DNA from 3 places in the Streptomyces sp. cg40 genome. Region 2 is predicted to be linked to each of the others. Evidence: predicted binding sites of a transcription regulator. Region 2 holds the regulator's gene; each other region holds the start of a gene.
What was found. The regulator HrcA, encoded in region 2, represses chaperone genes, less so after heat shock. The targets are predictions, from matches to a motif close to TTNGCACTCNGNNNNNCNGAGTGCNAA.

Region 1 (5,122 bases), 2.7 Mb from region 2:
TGATGCCATGAAGCTTCTCTCGCTGAATCTGGGCCGGGCCACGGCCGTGCCGTACACGGACCAGCCGGACGGCGTGACGGGGATCGACAAGCGGCCGACCGACGGGCCCGTCCGGGTGAGCGCGCCCGGGCCGAAGGGGATCGCCGGGAGCGGAATCGCCGGGGACGAGGTGTGTCACCTGCGCCACCACGGCGGTGACGACCAGGCGGTGTACGCCGTCGCGCGCGAGGATCTCGACGACTGGGAGCGGGAGTTGGGGCGCCCGCTGGGCAACGGCTCGTTCGGGGAGAACCTGACGACCCTGGGGGTCGACGTGTCCGGCGCGCGGATCGGGGAGCGGTGGCGGATCGGGGCCGAGGTCGTCCTGGAGGTCACCTCCGGGCGGATTCCGTGCCGTACGTTCCAGGACCATCTGGGCGAGCGGGGGTGGGTGAAGCGGTTCACCCGGAAGGGCGCCCCGGGGGCCTATCTGCGGGTGATCGAGCCCGGTGAGATCCGGGCGGGGGACGCGGTCGAGGTCGTGCACCGGCCGGGCCACGAGGTGACGGTAGCCCTGCAGTTCCGGGCCGTGACGACCGAGCGGGAGCTGCTGCCGCGGCTGCTTCCGGCGGGCGAGGCGCTGCATCCGGAGGCCCTGGCACAGGCCCGGAAGTATGTCGCGGAGCACGCGGGCTGACCTGCCGTCACGGCCCGTTCGACACCTTGTTCGACACGTGTTCGTCACGGATCGGGAGGGCCTGTGCAGAGAGCTGGCCCGGTCGCTCCGGATCACTAATCTTGCGCCATGACAACGGCATTGATTACGGGATCGACCGCGGGCATCGGTGCCGCGTTCGCGCGGCGGCTCGCGGCGGACGGACACAACCTCGTGCTGGTGGCGCGGAACACCGAGCGGCTCGGCGAGCAGGCGACCGAACTGCACGACCGGCACGGCATCGAGGCTGAGGTGCTGACCGCCGACCTCGCCACGGACGAGGGCATCGAGAATGTGGCCGCCCGGCTCGCGGACCGCAAGAACCCGGTCGACCTGCTGGTCAACAACGCGGGCTTCGGCAACAAGGGCCGCTACCTCGACGTACCAATGGCCGACGAGCTGAGGATGCTCAAGGTGCACTGCGAGGCGGTGCTCCGGCTGACCGGCGCGGCGACCGAGGGGATGCGGGAGCGCGGGCGCGGCGGAGTCGTCAACGTGGCGTCGGTGGCGGCCTTCGTGCCGCGCGGGACGTACGGCGCGTCGAAGGCGTGGGTGGTGCAGTTCACGCAGGGGGCCGCGAAGGACCTGGCCGGGACCGGCGTACGGCTGATGGCGCTGGCGCCCGGTTTTGTGCGGACCGAGTTCCACGAGCGGGCCGGGATGGGCACGGACAACATCCCGAACTGGATGTGGCTGGACGCGGACAAGCTGGTCGCGGCGGCGCTCGCGGATCTGGCGCGCGGCAAGTCGCTGTCGATCCCCGACCCGCGCTACAAGGCGCTGATGGGCCTGGTGAAGGTCACTCCGCAGTCGGTACTCGGCGGGATCACGTCGAAGACCGGGCGGAAGTACGGGCCGCAGTGACGGCAGTCGCCCCACTGACAGTGACGGCAGCACGAAGGCCCGGCTCCCCCAGAGGGGTGCCGGGCCTTCGGTGTCCTACGGGTTCACCGACTCGCGTCAGTGGGAGTGGCCGTGGCCGTGACCGGCGGCGGCCGGCTCCTCCTCTTCCTTCTTCTCGACGACCAGGGTCTCGGTCGTCAGGAGCAGGGAGGCGATGGAGGCGGCGTTCTCCAGGGCGGAGCGGGTGACCTTGACCGGGTCGATGACGCCGGCCTTGACCAGGTCGCCGTACTCGCCGGTCGCGGCGTTGAAGCCCTGGCCGGGCTCCAGGTCGGCGACCTTGGAGGTGATGACGTAGCCCTCCAGGCCGGCGTTCTCGGCGATCCAGCGCAGCGGCTCGACGACCGCGCGGCGCACGACCGCGACACCGGTGGCCTCGTCGCCCGTCTTGTCGAGGTTGCCCTCGAGGACCTTGGCGGCGTGGACCAGAGCGGAGCCACCACCGGAGACGATGCCCTCCTCGACCGCGGCGCGGGTCGCGGAGATGGCGTCCTCCAGACGGTGCTTCTTCTCCTTGAGCTCCACCTCGGTGGCGGCGCCGACCTTGATCACGCACACGCCTCCGGCCAGCTTCGCGAGGCGCTCCTGGAGCTTCTCGCGGTCCCAGTCGGAGTCCGTGTTCTCGATCTCGGCCTTGATCTGGTTGACGCGGCCCGCGACCTCGGAGGCGTCACCGGCACCGTCGACGACGGTCGTGTCGTCCTTGGTGACCGTCACGCGACGGGCGGAGCCGAGCACGTCCAGGCCGACCTGGTCGAGCTTGAGGCCGACCTCCTCGGCGATGACCTGACCGCCGGTGAGGGTGGCGAGGTCGCCGAGCATCGCCTTGCGGCGGTCGCCGAAGCCGGGGGCCTTGACCGCGACCGCGTTGAACGTGCCGCGGATCTTGTTCACGACCAGGGTCGACAGGGCCTCGCCCTCGACGTCCTCGGCGATGATCAGCAGCGGCTTGGAGGCGTTGGCCTGGATGACCTTCTCCAGCAGCGGCAGCAGGTCCTGGATGGAGCTGATCTTGCCCTGGTGGATGAGGATGTACGGGTCCTCCAGGACCGCTTCCATCCGCTCCTGGTCCGTCACGAAGTACGGCGACAGGTAGCCCTTGTCGAAGGCCATGCCCTCGGTGAAGTCCAGCTCCAGACCGAAGGTGTTGGACTCCTCGACGGTGATGACACCGTCCTTGCCGACCTTGTCCATCGCCTCGGCGATGAGCTCGCCGACCTGGCTGTCCTGCGCGGACAGACCGGCGACGGCCGCGATGTCGGCCTTGTCGTCGATGGGCCGCGCGGTGGCGAGCAGCTCGTCGGAGACGGCCTTGACGGCGGCGTCGATGCCCTTCTTCAGGGCGGCCGGGGAGGCACCCGCGGCGACGTTGCGCAGGCCCTCGCGGACGAGCGCCTGGGCGAGCACGGTGGCGGTGGTGGTGCCGTCACCCGCGATGTCGTTGGTCTTGGTCGCCACCTCCTTCACCAGCTGGGCACCGAGGTTCTCGTACGGGTCGTCGAGCTCGACCTCGCGGGCGATGGTGACACCGTCGTTGGTGATGGTGGGGGCGCCGAACTTCTTGTCGATGACGACGTTGCGGCCCTTGGGGCCGATCGTCACCTTGACCGTGTCGGCAAGCTTGTTGACGCCGCGCTCGAGGGCGCGACGGGCGTCCTCGTCGAACTTCAGGATCTTCGCCATGGGAGCGGTTCAGCCCTCTCGGAAAACGTGGGTGAAACGAACTACGCCCCCGACGCCCGGCTTCATAAGGTCGCGGGGGCCAGGGGCGCAGCTCACATACAGAAGGTGAAGCGAATTACTTCTCGATGATCGCGAGCACGTCGCGGGCCGAGAGGACGAGGTACTCCTCGCCGCTGTACTTCACTTCGGTGCCGCCGTACTTGCTGTACAGCACGATGTCGCCGGTCTTGACGTCGAGCGGCAGGCGCTCGCCGTTCTCGAAGCGGCCCGGGCCCACGGCCAGGACGACGCCCTCCTGGGGCTTCTCCTTGGCGGTGTCCGGGATGACCAGGCCAGAGGCGGTGGTCTGCTCGGCGTCGAGCGGCTGGACCACAATGCGGTCCTCGAGCGGCTTGATGGCAACCTTGGAGCTGGTGGTCGTCACGATCCGACCTCCCCCTTCGGAGATCTCACGGGGTTAACTGTCTGAGGTGGCGACCAGGTGGATCCGTCGTCGCGGGTGCCGGACCTGCCCGTCGCTATTGGCACTCTCCAGGGGGGAGTGCCAGACCTGAGACTATGACTGCGATTAGCACTCGGTCAAGCGGAGTGCCAATGCCTGCGGCGCTTGGTCGGAATTTTGGTGACCGTCGGCTGTGGTTGCCGTCCCTGGGGGCTGCGCCCCCAGACCCCCGCTTCGGCCTGGACGGCCTCGTCCTCAAACGCCGGACGGGCTGATTTTGTGACCGGCATTTGAGAGGGGTTAGTCCGCCGTACAGCCCCAGTAGCCGATCTCCGCCGGATCGCCGTCGCGGTAGAGGATCGTGCACCGGCCCGTTCCACGGCCCGGGAAGGAGGCGGCCCCGCTGCGGAGCGCGGCGGTCCACTGCTCGCGGGTGGGTCTGCCCTCCGGCGCCCAGTCGCGCACCTCGTCGTCGGTCAGTGGGCGCATCATGGCGAAGTCGTCCCCGGACGCGGCGTCGACGAGATCGTAGAAGTCGAGCACGGAGGACGTGCCGCCCGTCAGGATGTACTCCCTCCAGCCGTCGTCCTCCCACAGATCGACGATGTCCCGCCCCGGGAACCCGTGGTCGTCCTCGGCCAGTTTCTGTTCCCGCGCCTGCCGGAACGCCGACTCGAGATCCTTCTGGTACGGACCGGTGGAGGTCCACTCGTTGCCACCCATCGCAGCCCCTTTCCGTGCACCGCAGGCTAGAGGTAGTCCTCCAGGCGGCCGACCGTCAGGCCCCGTTCCTGAATTCCCCGGAGCAGTCGGGCCGTTGTGTCGGTCGGGGTGATGCGGACGATGTCGCCGGGGGTGAGGCGGTGGGCGCCCCGGGCGTAGGTGAGGGTTCCGGTCGTGGTGGAGGCGCGCCAGAGGACCAGGGCGGAGATGCCGCAGTCGGCGGCGGCCCGGCGGGTCGTCGTGTCGTACGTGCCGTCGGGGGGCCGGAGCAGGCGAGGCCGGGGACGGGCCAAGTGGCCGCAGATCTCGGTGCGTTGGGTGGCGTAGGGCAGGCCGGTGAAGCGGGCGGGCCCCGGCGGCGTGCGGAACTCCGTTACCGGGAGGCGCAGTTCGCGGACCAGGTCGGTGAACCTCGGGTCCCGGCGGGCGGTCGCCCCGTGGTCGTAGGTCAGGAAGACGACCTTGTCGCGGGTGCGGACGTGGTCCACGACGGGTGGGAGGCCGGGGCCCGCCGATCGGGCGGGGGGTCCGGAGGACGGTTTCGGGGCGGGGGCCAGGGGAGCCGTCAAACCCCAGTGGCGGTACGGCTGTTCGCGGGACGGGCCGTGCGGGTGGACGCGCTGGGCGGCCTTCTTGCCGAGCCGTTCGATGGGGTCGACGGACTGGGCGCAGCCGGT
Region 2 (5,122 bases):
GCGGGGCCGACGCCAGTTCTGCCTCAACGCCCCCATGGACGGCAGCCTGCCACCGTCGGGGCGCACACGGAAGAGCGCATACGGCCACCCGTGCGCCGGGGGCGCGGTCACCGGCGCACGATCGTCAGCCCCGGAGCAGCAGCCACTCCTGAAGCTCCACCACATTGCCCTCGGGGTCCTTGAGATGCGCGACCCGCATCCGGTCGGTCATCGGCGCGGGACCGTGGAGAAGGGCCGCCCCCCGGTCGGTGATCTGCTCGCAGTACGCGTCCAGGTCGTCGACCCGCAGCACCACCAGCGAGCGGTGCCCGGTCACCGACTCCCCCAGCTCGCCGAGGACTTGGGCCATCATCACCCGGTCCTGGAGCGCGATCCCGGCCGACCCGACGGCCGGGCTGAACTTCTCGTACGGCCCCTCGGTCGCGCCCGACTGCGGCTTCAGGCCCAGGACTTCGGCGTAGAAGCGGTAGCAGGCGGCGAAGTCGGTGACGAGCAGCCTCACTTGGGCGAGTTCCACGACGGTCTCCCCTCGTTCAGGACCAGCGTCCCGTACGGCCCATGAGCAGGGCCGCCGCCGCCGTCCCGGCGGTCGATGTGCGCAGCACGGTGGGCCCGAGCCGGTAGGCCTTCGCCCCGGCCTCCCCGAAGAGCGCCAACTCCTCGGGCGAGACGCCCCCTTCGGGGCCCACGACCAGCACGATCTCACCCTCGACGGGGAGTTCGGCGGTGGCGAGGCGCTCGCTGCCGTACGCGCGGTCCTCGTGGAGTACGGCGGCGAAGTCGGCTTTGGCGAGAAGTGCGGCAACCTGTTTGCTCGTTGCCGCGTCCGCGACCTCCGGGAAGCGCAGCCGGCGGGACTGCTTACCGGCCTCGCGGGCGGTGGCCCGCCACTTCGCGAGGGCCTTCAGACCGCGCTCGCCCTTCCACTGCGTGATGCAACGGGAGGCCGCCCAGGGGACGATGGCGTCGACGCCGGTCTCGGTCATCGTCTCCACGGCCAGTTCGCCGCGGTCGCCCTTGGGGAGGGCCTGGACGACGGTGATGCGGGGCTGTTCCCGAGGCTCCTCGAAGACGGTCGAGCCGAGGACGACGAGACGGTCCTTGCCCTCCACGGTCTTGACGACGCCCTCCAGATACCGGCCGCGCCCGTCGGTGAGCGTGATGTCCTCACCCGGCCGCAGGCGCTTCACCGAGACCGCGTGCCGCCCCTCGGGGCCGTCGAGGACGACCTCGCCGCCGCTGAAGTCCGGGATCACCAGGGGGTCGAGGATGAACACCGCAGCGGTCATCGGAGCTCACCCCCGGCCGACAACGCTGTCCGGGCGGAGGTCAGTTCGGCGACCAGTACCTCGACCAGCCGGCCGGCCGGCAGCTCGCGTGCCATGCGGTGGCCCTGTCCGGCCCACAGCGCCATGCCCTGCGCGTCACCGGCCGCGGCGGCCTGCTTGCGGAGCGGGGAGGTGAGGTGGTGGACCTCGGGGTACGCGGCGGGCGCGTACGGGCCGTGCTCGCGCATGAAGCGGTTGACCAGGCCGCGGGCCGGGCGGCCGGAGAACGCGCGGGTCAACTCGGTACGCGTGAAAAGGGGGTTGGTGAGTGCCTGCTTGTGCACGGTGTTCGCCGCGGACTCGGGGGTGGCGAGGAACGCGGTGCCGAGCTGGGCCGCGCTCGCGCCCGCCGCGAGGGCGGCGGCGATCTGGCTGCCGCGCATCAGACCGCCGGCGGCGACGATCGGGAGGCTCACGGTCTCGCGGATCTGGGCGACCAGGGAGAGCAGTCCGATGCCGGAACCGTCGTTCTCCGGGAGGTCGCGGTGGGTGCCCTGGTGGCCGCCGGCCTCGATGCCCTGCGCGATCACCGCGTCGGCGCCGGCCCGCTCCACGGCGAGGGCCTCCTCGGCGGTGGTGGCGGTGACGAGGGTGAAGGTTCCTGCCCGGCGCAGCGAGTCCAGCACCTCGCGGGTGGGGACGCCGAAGTGGAAGGAGGCGAAGGACACCGGGTTGTCGAGCAGGACGGACAGCTTCGCGTCGTAGCCGTCCTCGCGGCCGCTGTCCGGGTCGCCGAGTTCCGTCTCGTACCAGGCGGCCTCGCCGGCCAGCTGGTGGGCGTAGACGTCGACCGCCGCCTTGTCCGCGTACTCGGGCTGGGGCATGAAGAGGTTCACGCCGAAGGGGCGGGACGTCAGGCTCCGCAGCTGCTTGATCTCCTGGTACATGCCGTCGGCTGTTTTGTACCCGGCGGCGAGGAATCCCAGCCCGCCGGCCTCGGACACGGCGGCCGCGAGGCGCGGTACGGAGACACCGCCCGCCATGGGGGCCTGCACGATCGGATGAGGGAAGAGATCGGTCAGTGCGGAGGACATGACGGCATGTTGTCACGTCCTCCGAACAAGTCCGAATCCGGCCTTCCGCCGGGCATAGTCCAACTGCATGCCCGCGCGGAGGCCGGTTCGACGGCCGGTTCGACGATCGGTTCGGATCGGTTCGACGACCGGTTCAGCGGCCGTTGAAGGCGTCCTTCAACCGCGAGAACAGCCCCTGCTGCCCGGGCTGGAACTGCCCGAGTGGCCGCTCCTCGCCGCGCAGTTTCGCCAGTTCCCGCAGGAGTCGTTCCTGCTCCACGTCGAGCTTGGTCGGGGTGGTGACCTCGACGTGCACGATGAGGTCGCCCCGGCCGCCGCCGCGCAGATGCGTGATGCCCCGGGTGTGCAGCGGGATCGACTGGCCGGACTGGGTGCCCGGGCGGATGTCGACCTCCTCCATGCCGTCCAGCGTCTCCAACGGCACCTTCGTGCCCAGGGACGCCGCCGTCATCGGGATCGTCACCGTGCAGTGCAGATCGTCGCCGCGCCGCTGGAACGTGGAGTGCGGCAGCTCGTGGATCTCGACGTACAGGTCACCGGCGGGGCCGCCGCCGGGGCCGACCTCGCCCTCGCCCGCGAGCTGGATCCGTGTGCCGTTGTCGACACCGGCCGGGATCTTGACCGTGAGCGTGCGCCGCGAGCGGACGCGGCCGTCGCCGGCGCACTCCGGGCACGGCGTCGGCACGACGGTGCCGAAGCCCTGGCACTGCGGGCACGGACGGGACGTCATGACCTGGCCCAGGAAGGACCGCGTCACCTGCGACACCTCGCCGCGACCGCGGCACATGTCGCAGGTCTGGGCGGAGGTGCCGGGGGCGGCGCCCTCGCCGTTGCAGGTGTTGCAGACGACGGCCGTGTCGACCTGGATGTCCTTCGTGGTGCCGAAGGCCGCCTCGTCCAGCTCGATCTCCAGCCGGATCATGGCGTCCTGGCCGCGGCGGGTGCGCGAGCGCGGTCCGCGCTGCGAGGCCGTGCCGAAGAACGCGTCCATGATGTCCGAGAAGTTCCCGAAGCCGCCCGCGCCGAAGCCGCCGGCTCCGCCGCCGCCCGCCTGCGAGAGGGGGTCGCCGCCGAGGTCGTAGACCTGCTTCTTCTGCGGGTCCGAGAGCACCTCGTAGGCGGCGTTGATCTCCTTGAACCGCTCCTGGGTCTTCGGGTCCGGATTCACGTCCGGGTGCAGCTCGCGCGCGAGCCGGCGGAAGGCCTTCTTGATCTCATCCTGCGACGCGTCGCGACGCACGCCGAGAACGGCGTAGTAGTCCGTGGCCACTTAGGACTCCGCCAGGATCTGTCCGACGTACCGTGCCACTGCGCGTACCGCTCCCATCGTTCCCGGGTAATCCATGCGGGTCGGTCCGACCACGCCGAGCTTGGCGACTGCCTCGCCGCCCGAACCGTAGCCGACCGACACCACCGACGTGGAGTTGAGTCCCTCGTAGGCGTTCTCGTGACCGATCCGTACGGTCATGCCCGAATCCCCCGCCTCACCAAGCAACTTGAGGAGGACGACCTGCTCCTCCAGGGCTTCCAGGATGGGGCGGATGGTGAGGGGAAAGTCATGTCCGAAGCGGGTGAGATTGGCGGTGCCGCCGATCATCAGCCGCTCCTCGGTCTCCTCGACGAGGGTCTCCAGGAGGGTGGAGAGCACCGTCGCGACCGTGCCGCGGTCCTCGTTCTCGAAGGCCTCCGGCAGGTCCTGCACGAGCTGCGGCACGTCCGCGAAGCGGCGGCCGGCGATCCGGCTGTTGAGCCGCGCGCGTAGATCCGCGAGCGAGGACTCCCCGAAGGGGGCCGGGCAGTCCACCATGCGCTGCTCGACCCGCCCGGTGTCGGTGATCAGCACGAGCATCACGCGCGCGGGGGCCAGCGACAGCAGCTCCACGTGCCGGACGGTCGAGCGGGTCAGCGAGGGGTACTGCACGACGGCGACCTGCCGGGTGAGCTGCGCGAGCAGCCGTACCGTACGGCCCACGACGTCGTCGAGGTCGACGGCGCCGTCGAGGAAGTTCTGGATGGCCTTGCGCTCGGGGCCGGTCATCGGCTTGACGCCGGCGAGCTTGTCGACGAACAGGCGGTAGCCCTTGTCCGTCGGGATGCGGCCGGCGCTGGTGTGCGGCTGGGCGATGTACCCCTCGTCCTCCAGGGCCGCCATGTCGTTGCGCACGGTCGCCGGGGAGACGCCGAGGCTGTGCCGCTCGGTGAGCGCCTTGGAGCCCACCGGCTCCTCGGTGCCGACATAGTCCTGGACGATGGCGCGCAGTACCTGAAGTCTGCGTTCGCTGAGCATCGCGCACACCTCCAGTTCTGCTCGCCGGTACCTTCGGTCTGCCCGTTTCCTGGCACTCTGTGCGCACGAGTGCCAGCGTTCCCCGGCCAGTGTACGGCCGTGAGGTACACCCCGGGCAAGGCCGGTCCTGCGATGTCACGCCGTGGGGTGCCGTCACCGTTAGCGTCGCCGTATGACGGTGACTTGGGAAGAGGCGGGGTGGGAGCGGCTCGCCGCGGGGGTGGGCCGGTGCCGGCTGCCTGGCTGGGACTGCACGGTCGGTCTGGTCGTCGGGGAGGGCGCGGTGCTGATGATCGACGCCGGGTCGAGTCTCGCGGAGGGCGCGCGGTTGCGTACGCAGGCGCGGGCGCTCGCCGGGCGCCCCGTGACCCGTCTCGCGCTCACCCACCCCCACTTCGACCATGTCTTCGGAGCGGCGGCGTTCGCGGACGCGGAGGTGTTCGGGGCGGCGGGCGTGGAGCGGGTACTGACGG
Region 3 (5,122 bases), 2.2 Mb from region 2:
AGGCGGAGGGCTGCTCGCCGGTGTCCGTGGCCTACAAGGCCGGGCACGACGTCGTCCGCCCCCAGAAGCCGAACACCATCGCCAAGTCCCTCGCCATCGGCAACCCGGCCGACGGGCCGTATGTCCTCGACATCGCCCGGCGTACGGGCGGTGCGGTGGAGGACGTCGACGACGAGCAGGTTGTCGACGCGATCAAGCTGCTGGCGCGCACGGAGGGGATCTTCGCGGAGACGGCAGGCGGGGTGACGGTCGGTGTGACGAAGAAGCTGATCGAGAACGGGCTGCTGGACCCGACGCTGACGACTGTCGTGCTGAACACCGGTGACGGTCTGAAGACGCTGGACGCGGTCGCCGGTACCGGGCTCACCGCGACCATCCGCCCGAGCCTCGAGTCCTTCAGGGAAGCCGGGCTCGCGTCCTGACGGCCCCGCGCCCCTAAACGACAAAGCCGTACCTGACCGGAGGTCCTGAGCATGAGCGTTTCCGTCCGCATCCCCACCATCCTGCGCACCTACACCGGCGGGCAGGCCGAAGTGACCGCCGAAGGTGCCACCCTCGCCGAGGTCATCAGCGACCTGGAGAAGAACCACACCGGGATCTCCGCCCGCGTCCTCGACGACCAGGGGAAGCTGCGCCGGTTCGTCAACGTGTACGTCAACGACGACGACGTGCGGTTCGAGCAGGGGCTGGAGACGGCCACTCCGGACGGGGCCGGAGTCTCGATCATTCCGGCCGTCGCGGGCGGCTGATCGTTACCCTAGGTAACGTCGATTACCAAGAGTTCATGCCCGCGGCATTGCCGCTAATGGATGCAGTGCCCCCTCCGTGAGAGAAACGGAGGGGGCAATTCTCTATGGTTGAGCGGGGTACAGTTGGGGAACGCGCTCCACTCCGCATGCCGAACGCATATGAGTACCGGCTCCGCGTGCGATGAGAAGTAGCCAAAGTGTGCAGCTCTTTTGCGCCTTATGTGCCCTTTATCCAGCCCGACTTGCCCTGAAGTCGGACGAATTCTCCGTAAATTCCCGACCGGTCCTGCCCGGAATTCTCGTCGGATTGACCTGTTGCAGACGGCAGTTGGACGGATACATTCGGCCGCGGTCGACGCGTTCCGGCGCACGCCCCCAATCCTGTGGGGGGTGAGGTCTGACCCGGATCCGCGAAGTGTGGGTCCGTGCAAGGGCCAGTAATAGGGGAGTTAGGCATGGCTCAGGGCACCGTCAAATGGTTCAACGCGGAGAAGGGGTACGGCTTCATCGCGGTCGACGGTGGTGCGGATGTTTTCGTCCACTACAGCGCGATTCAGATGGACGGCTACCGCACCCTGGAAGAGGGGCAGCGGGTCGATTTCGAGATCTCGCAGGGTCAGAAGGGGCCGCAGGCGGACATGGTCCGGCTCGCGACCGGCTGAAGCACGCGCCGACGAACAGCAGCGACGTTCTTCGTTCTTCACCGAAGGGCTCGTACTCCTGGGGGGTCACCTCCTGGGGTACGGGCCCTTCGGCATGTCCGGAGCCGGGTCGCGGCGGGGCCCGTGCCAGGGGGTCAGTACCTGGGAGCCGCTTGCACTCGACCATGCCGAGTGCTAATCATTGGCGTTAGCACTCTGAAGGTGAGAGTGATAACGAAGGACCGGGTCGGTGAGGCCCGCAGGCCAGGTGGTGCAAGGAACCACGGGGCAGGCAGGCCGTCCGTCGCGGGCGCCAGCGCGGTCCGGAGCAATCCACCCCAGTCCGGGAGGACCACTTCACATGGCCAAGATCATCGCGTTCGACGAGGAGGCACGGCGCGGTCTCGAGCGCGGGATGAACCAGCTCGCCGACGCCGTCAAGGTCACCCTTGGCCCCAAGGGCCGCAACGTCGTCCTCGAGAAGAAGTGGGGCGCCCCCACGATCACCAACGATGGTGTTTCCATCGCCAAGGAGATCGAGCTCGAGGACCCGTACGAGAAGATCGGCGCCGAGCTGGTCAAGGAAGTCGCCAAGAAGACGGACGACGTCGCCGGTGACGGTACGACCACCGCGACCGTCCTCGCCCAGGCCCTCGTCAAGGAGGGTCTGCGCAACGTAGCCGCGGGCGCCAACCCGATGGCCCTCAAGCGCGGTATCGAGAAGGCCGTCGAGGCCGTCTCCGGTGCCCTGCTGGAGCAGGCCAAGGACGTGGAGACCAAGGAGCAGATCGCTTCTACGGCCTCCATCTCCGCCGCCGACACCCAGATCGGCGAGCTCATCGCCGAGGCGATGGACAAGGTCGGCAAGGAAGGCGTCATCACCGTCGAGGAGTCGCAGACCTTCGGTCTCGAGCTCGAGCTCACCGAGGGCATGCGCTTCGACAAGGGCTACATCTCGGCGTACTTCGCCACCGACATGGAGCGTATGGAGGCCGTCCTCGACGACCCGTACATCCTGATCGCCAACTCGAAGATCGCCAACGTCAAGGACCTGCTCCCGCTCCTGGAGAAGGTCATGCAGTCGGGCAAGCCGCTGCTGATCATCGCCGAGGACGTCGAGGGCGAGGCCCTGTCCACGCTGGTCGTCAACAAGATCCGCGGCACCTTCAAGTCCGTCGCCGTCAAGGCTCCGGGCTTCGGCGACCGCCGCAAGGCGATGCTCCAGGACATCGGCATCCTCACGGGTGGCGAGGTCATCTCCGAGGAGGTCGGCCTCAAGCTGGAGAACGCGACCGTCGACCTGCTGGGTCGCGCTCGCAAGGTCGTCATCACCAAGGACGAGACCACCATCGTCGACGGCTCCGGCTCCGCCGACCAGGTCGCCGGCCGGGTCAACCAGATCCGCGCCGAGATCGAGAACAGCGACTCGGACTACGACCGCGAGAAGCTCCAGGAGCGCCTGGCCAAGCTCGCGGGTGGCGTCGCCGTCATCAAGGCGGGCGCGGCCACCGAGGTCGAGCTCAAGGAGCGCAAGCACCGCATCGAGGACGCCGTTCGCAACGCGAAGGCGGCCGTCGAGGAGGGCATCGTCGCCGGTGGCGGCGTCGCGCTCATCCAGGCGGGCCACGTCTTCGAGAAGCTCGAGCTCGAAGGTGACGAGGCCACCGGTGCCGCGATCGTGAAGCTGGCCCTTGAGGCCCCGCTGAAGCAGATCGCCGTCAACGCCGGCCTCGAAGGCGGCGTCGTGGTGGAGAAGGTCCGCAACCTCACCCCGGGTCACGGCCTCAACGCCGCGACCGGTGAGTACGTCGACCTGGTCAAGGAAGGCATCATCGACCCGGCGAAGGTCACGCGCTCCGCTCTGCAGAACGCCGCCTCCATCGCCGCGCTCTTCCTCACCACCGAGGCCGTCATCGCCGACAAGCCGGAGAAGGCGTCCGCGCCGGCCGGCGGCGGCATGCCGGGCGGTGACATGGACTTCTGATCGACCCCTTCCGGTTGATCAACGGTCTTACCGAGGGCGGTACTTCCTGCTTCTGGCGGGGGGTACCGCCCTCGGGCGTGTCCGGGATCACAGGCCGACAGGTGGGACGGTCGGAATGACGGGCTTGGCTCGGAGGTTGTTGTTGACGCATGATCGATGCATACGCACATACCGTCCGGTACCCAGTGCCTGGTAGTCCGAGGAGTCCCCACACGTGTCTACGTCCGCCCCCGCCTCCCGAGCGGCCGAAGTGCTCGCCCGTCCGATCGTCCTCAACGGCCTGACCGTCCCGAACCGGATCGTGATGGCGCCGATGACCCGGCAGTTCTCGCCGGGCGGCATTCCCGGTGAGGACGTCGTCGGGTACTACTCCCGCCGGGCCGCCGCGGGCGTCGGTCTCATCGTCACCGAGGGCACGTACGTCGGTCACGACTCGGCCGGGCAGAGCGACCGCGTGCCGCGCTTCCACGGCGCGGAGCAGCTCGCGGGCTGGGCGAAGGTCGCCGAGGGCGTGCACGCGGCGGGCGGCACGATCGTGCCGCAGCTGTGGCACATCGGCATGGTCCGCGAGCAGGGCCAGCCGCCGTACGCCGACGCCCCCGCGGTCGGCCCGTCCGGGCTGCGCATCGGCAGCGACGAGGTCACCGGTACGGCCATGACGCAGCGGGACCTGGACGACGTCATCGGCGCCTTCGCCGAGGCCGCGGCGGCCGCCGAGCGCATCGGCTTCGACGGCGTCGAGCTGCACGGCGCGCACGGCTATCTCCTCGACCAGTTCCTGTACGCGGGCACCAACCGTCGTACGGACGCCTACGGCGGTGACGCGGTCGCCCGGACCAAGTTCGCGGCGGAGATCGTGGCGGCCGTACGGGAGACGGTCTCCCCGGAGTTCCCGATCATCTTCCGGTTCTCGCAGTGGAAGCAGGATGTCTACGGTGCCCGGCTCGCCGAGACGCCGGAGGAGCTGGAGGCGATCCTGACGCCGATCGCGGCGGCCGGTGTCGACGTCTTCCACGCCTCCACCCGCCGTTACTGGCTTCCCGAGTTCGAGGAGACCGGGTCCGAGCTCAACCTCGCGGGCTGGACGAAGAAGCTCACCGGCAAGCCGACCATCACCGTCGGTTCGGTCGGCCTCGACGGGGACTTCCTCAAGGGGTTCCGTGGTGAGGGGGCGCCGGTCAAGGGGATCGACGACCTTCTCGACAGCCTTGAGCGGGACGAGTTCGACATGGTCGCGGTGGGGCGGGCGCTGCTTCAGGATCCGGAGTGGGCGGCGAAGGTGCTTGCGGGGCGGGTGGAGGAGCTGGCGCCCTACGATGCGGCGGCGCTGCGCTCGCTGAGCTGAGTTTCTCGCCCCCGCCGCCCCTGCCCGTCCCGTCCCTGGGGGCTGCGCCCCCAGACCCCCGCTTTCGGCCTGGACGGCCTCGTCCTCAAACGCCGGACGGGCTGATGGTGCGGGCCTGGGTTGGAAAGGTGCCGGACAGGCTGATTCTGTCCGCCGCTCAGCCCGCGATGCGGGCGAAGAAGCCGAGGGCGATCGAGTACGGCGCCAGCAGCAGGAGGATGGGGCGGAGGGCGCGGCCCTGCTGGTCGCCGCTGACTGTGTAGGCGAAGGCACTGGAGAAGCTGCCGCTCAGGGCCGCGCTCGGGGTGAATCCGGACAGGTCCCCCCAGCCCCCGACCGCGACCGAGGCGCCCGCGTGGCCGACGACGGCGAGCAGGGCGCAGACCAGGTTGAGCCGGTCGTT

Region 1: groES (co-chaperone GroES) is a predicted target of HrcA. The motif match lies at 3,849-3,875, and genes of this name have one in related genera.
Region 3: groL (chaperonin GroEL) is a predicted target of HrcA. The motif match lies at 1,563-1,589, and genes of this name have one in related genera.

Annotation. Positions count from the first base shown of each region.
Region 1 covers NZ_CP190128.1:4,425,293-4,430,414, forward strand. Annotated here, with positions in the region: gene ACQHII_RS19440 (MOSC domain-containing protein) at 8-676, shown strand; gene ACQHII_RS19445 (SDR family NAD(P)-dependent oxidoreductase) at 785-1,558, shown strand; gene groL (chaperonin GroEL) at 1,655-3,280, opposite strand; gene groES (co-chaperone GroES) at 3,396-3,704, opposite strand; gene ACQHII_RS19460 (hypothetical protein) at 4,023-4,445, opposite strand; gene ACQHII_RS19465 (hypothetical protein) at 4,472-5,122, opposite strand, start outside.
Region 2 covers NZ_CP190128.1:7,144,099-7,149,220, reverse strand. Annotated here, with positions in the region: gene ACQHII_RS32160 (VOC family protein) at 125-517, opposite strand; gene ACQHII_RS32155 (16S rRNA (uracil(1498)-N(3))-methyltransferase) at 534-1,289, opposite strand; gene ACQHII_RS32150 (nitronate monooxygenase) at 1,286-2,362, opposite strand; gene dnaJ (molecular chaperone DnaJ) at 2,496-3,632, opposite strand; gene hrcA (heat-inducible transcriptional repressor HrcA) at 3,633-4,649, opposite strand; gene ACQHII_RS32135 (MBL fold metallo-hydrolase) at 4,822-5,122, shown strand, end outside.
Region 3 covers NZ_CP190128.1:4,962,630-4,967,751, reverse strand. Annotated here, with positions in the region: gene thrC (threonine synthase) at 1-422, shown strand, start outside; gene ACQHII_RS21900 (MoaD/ThiS family protein) at 474-749, shown strand; gene ACQHII_RS21895 (cold-shock protein) at 1,205-1,411, shown strand; gene groL (chaperonin GroEL) at 1,752-3,374, shown strand; gene ACQHII_RS21885 (NADH:flavin oxidoreductase) at 3,589-4,719, shown strand; gene ACQHII_RS21880 (hypothetical protein) at 4,877-5,122, opposite strand, start outside.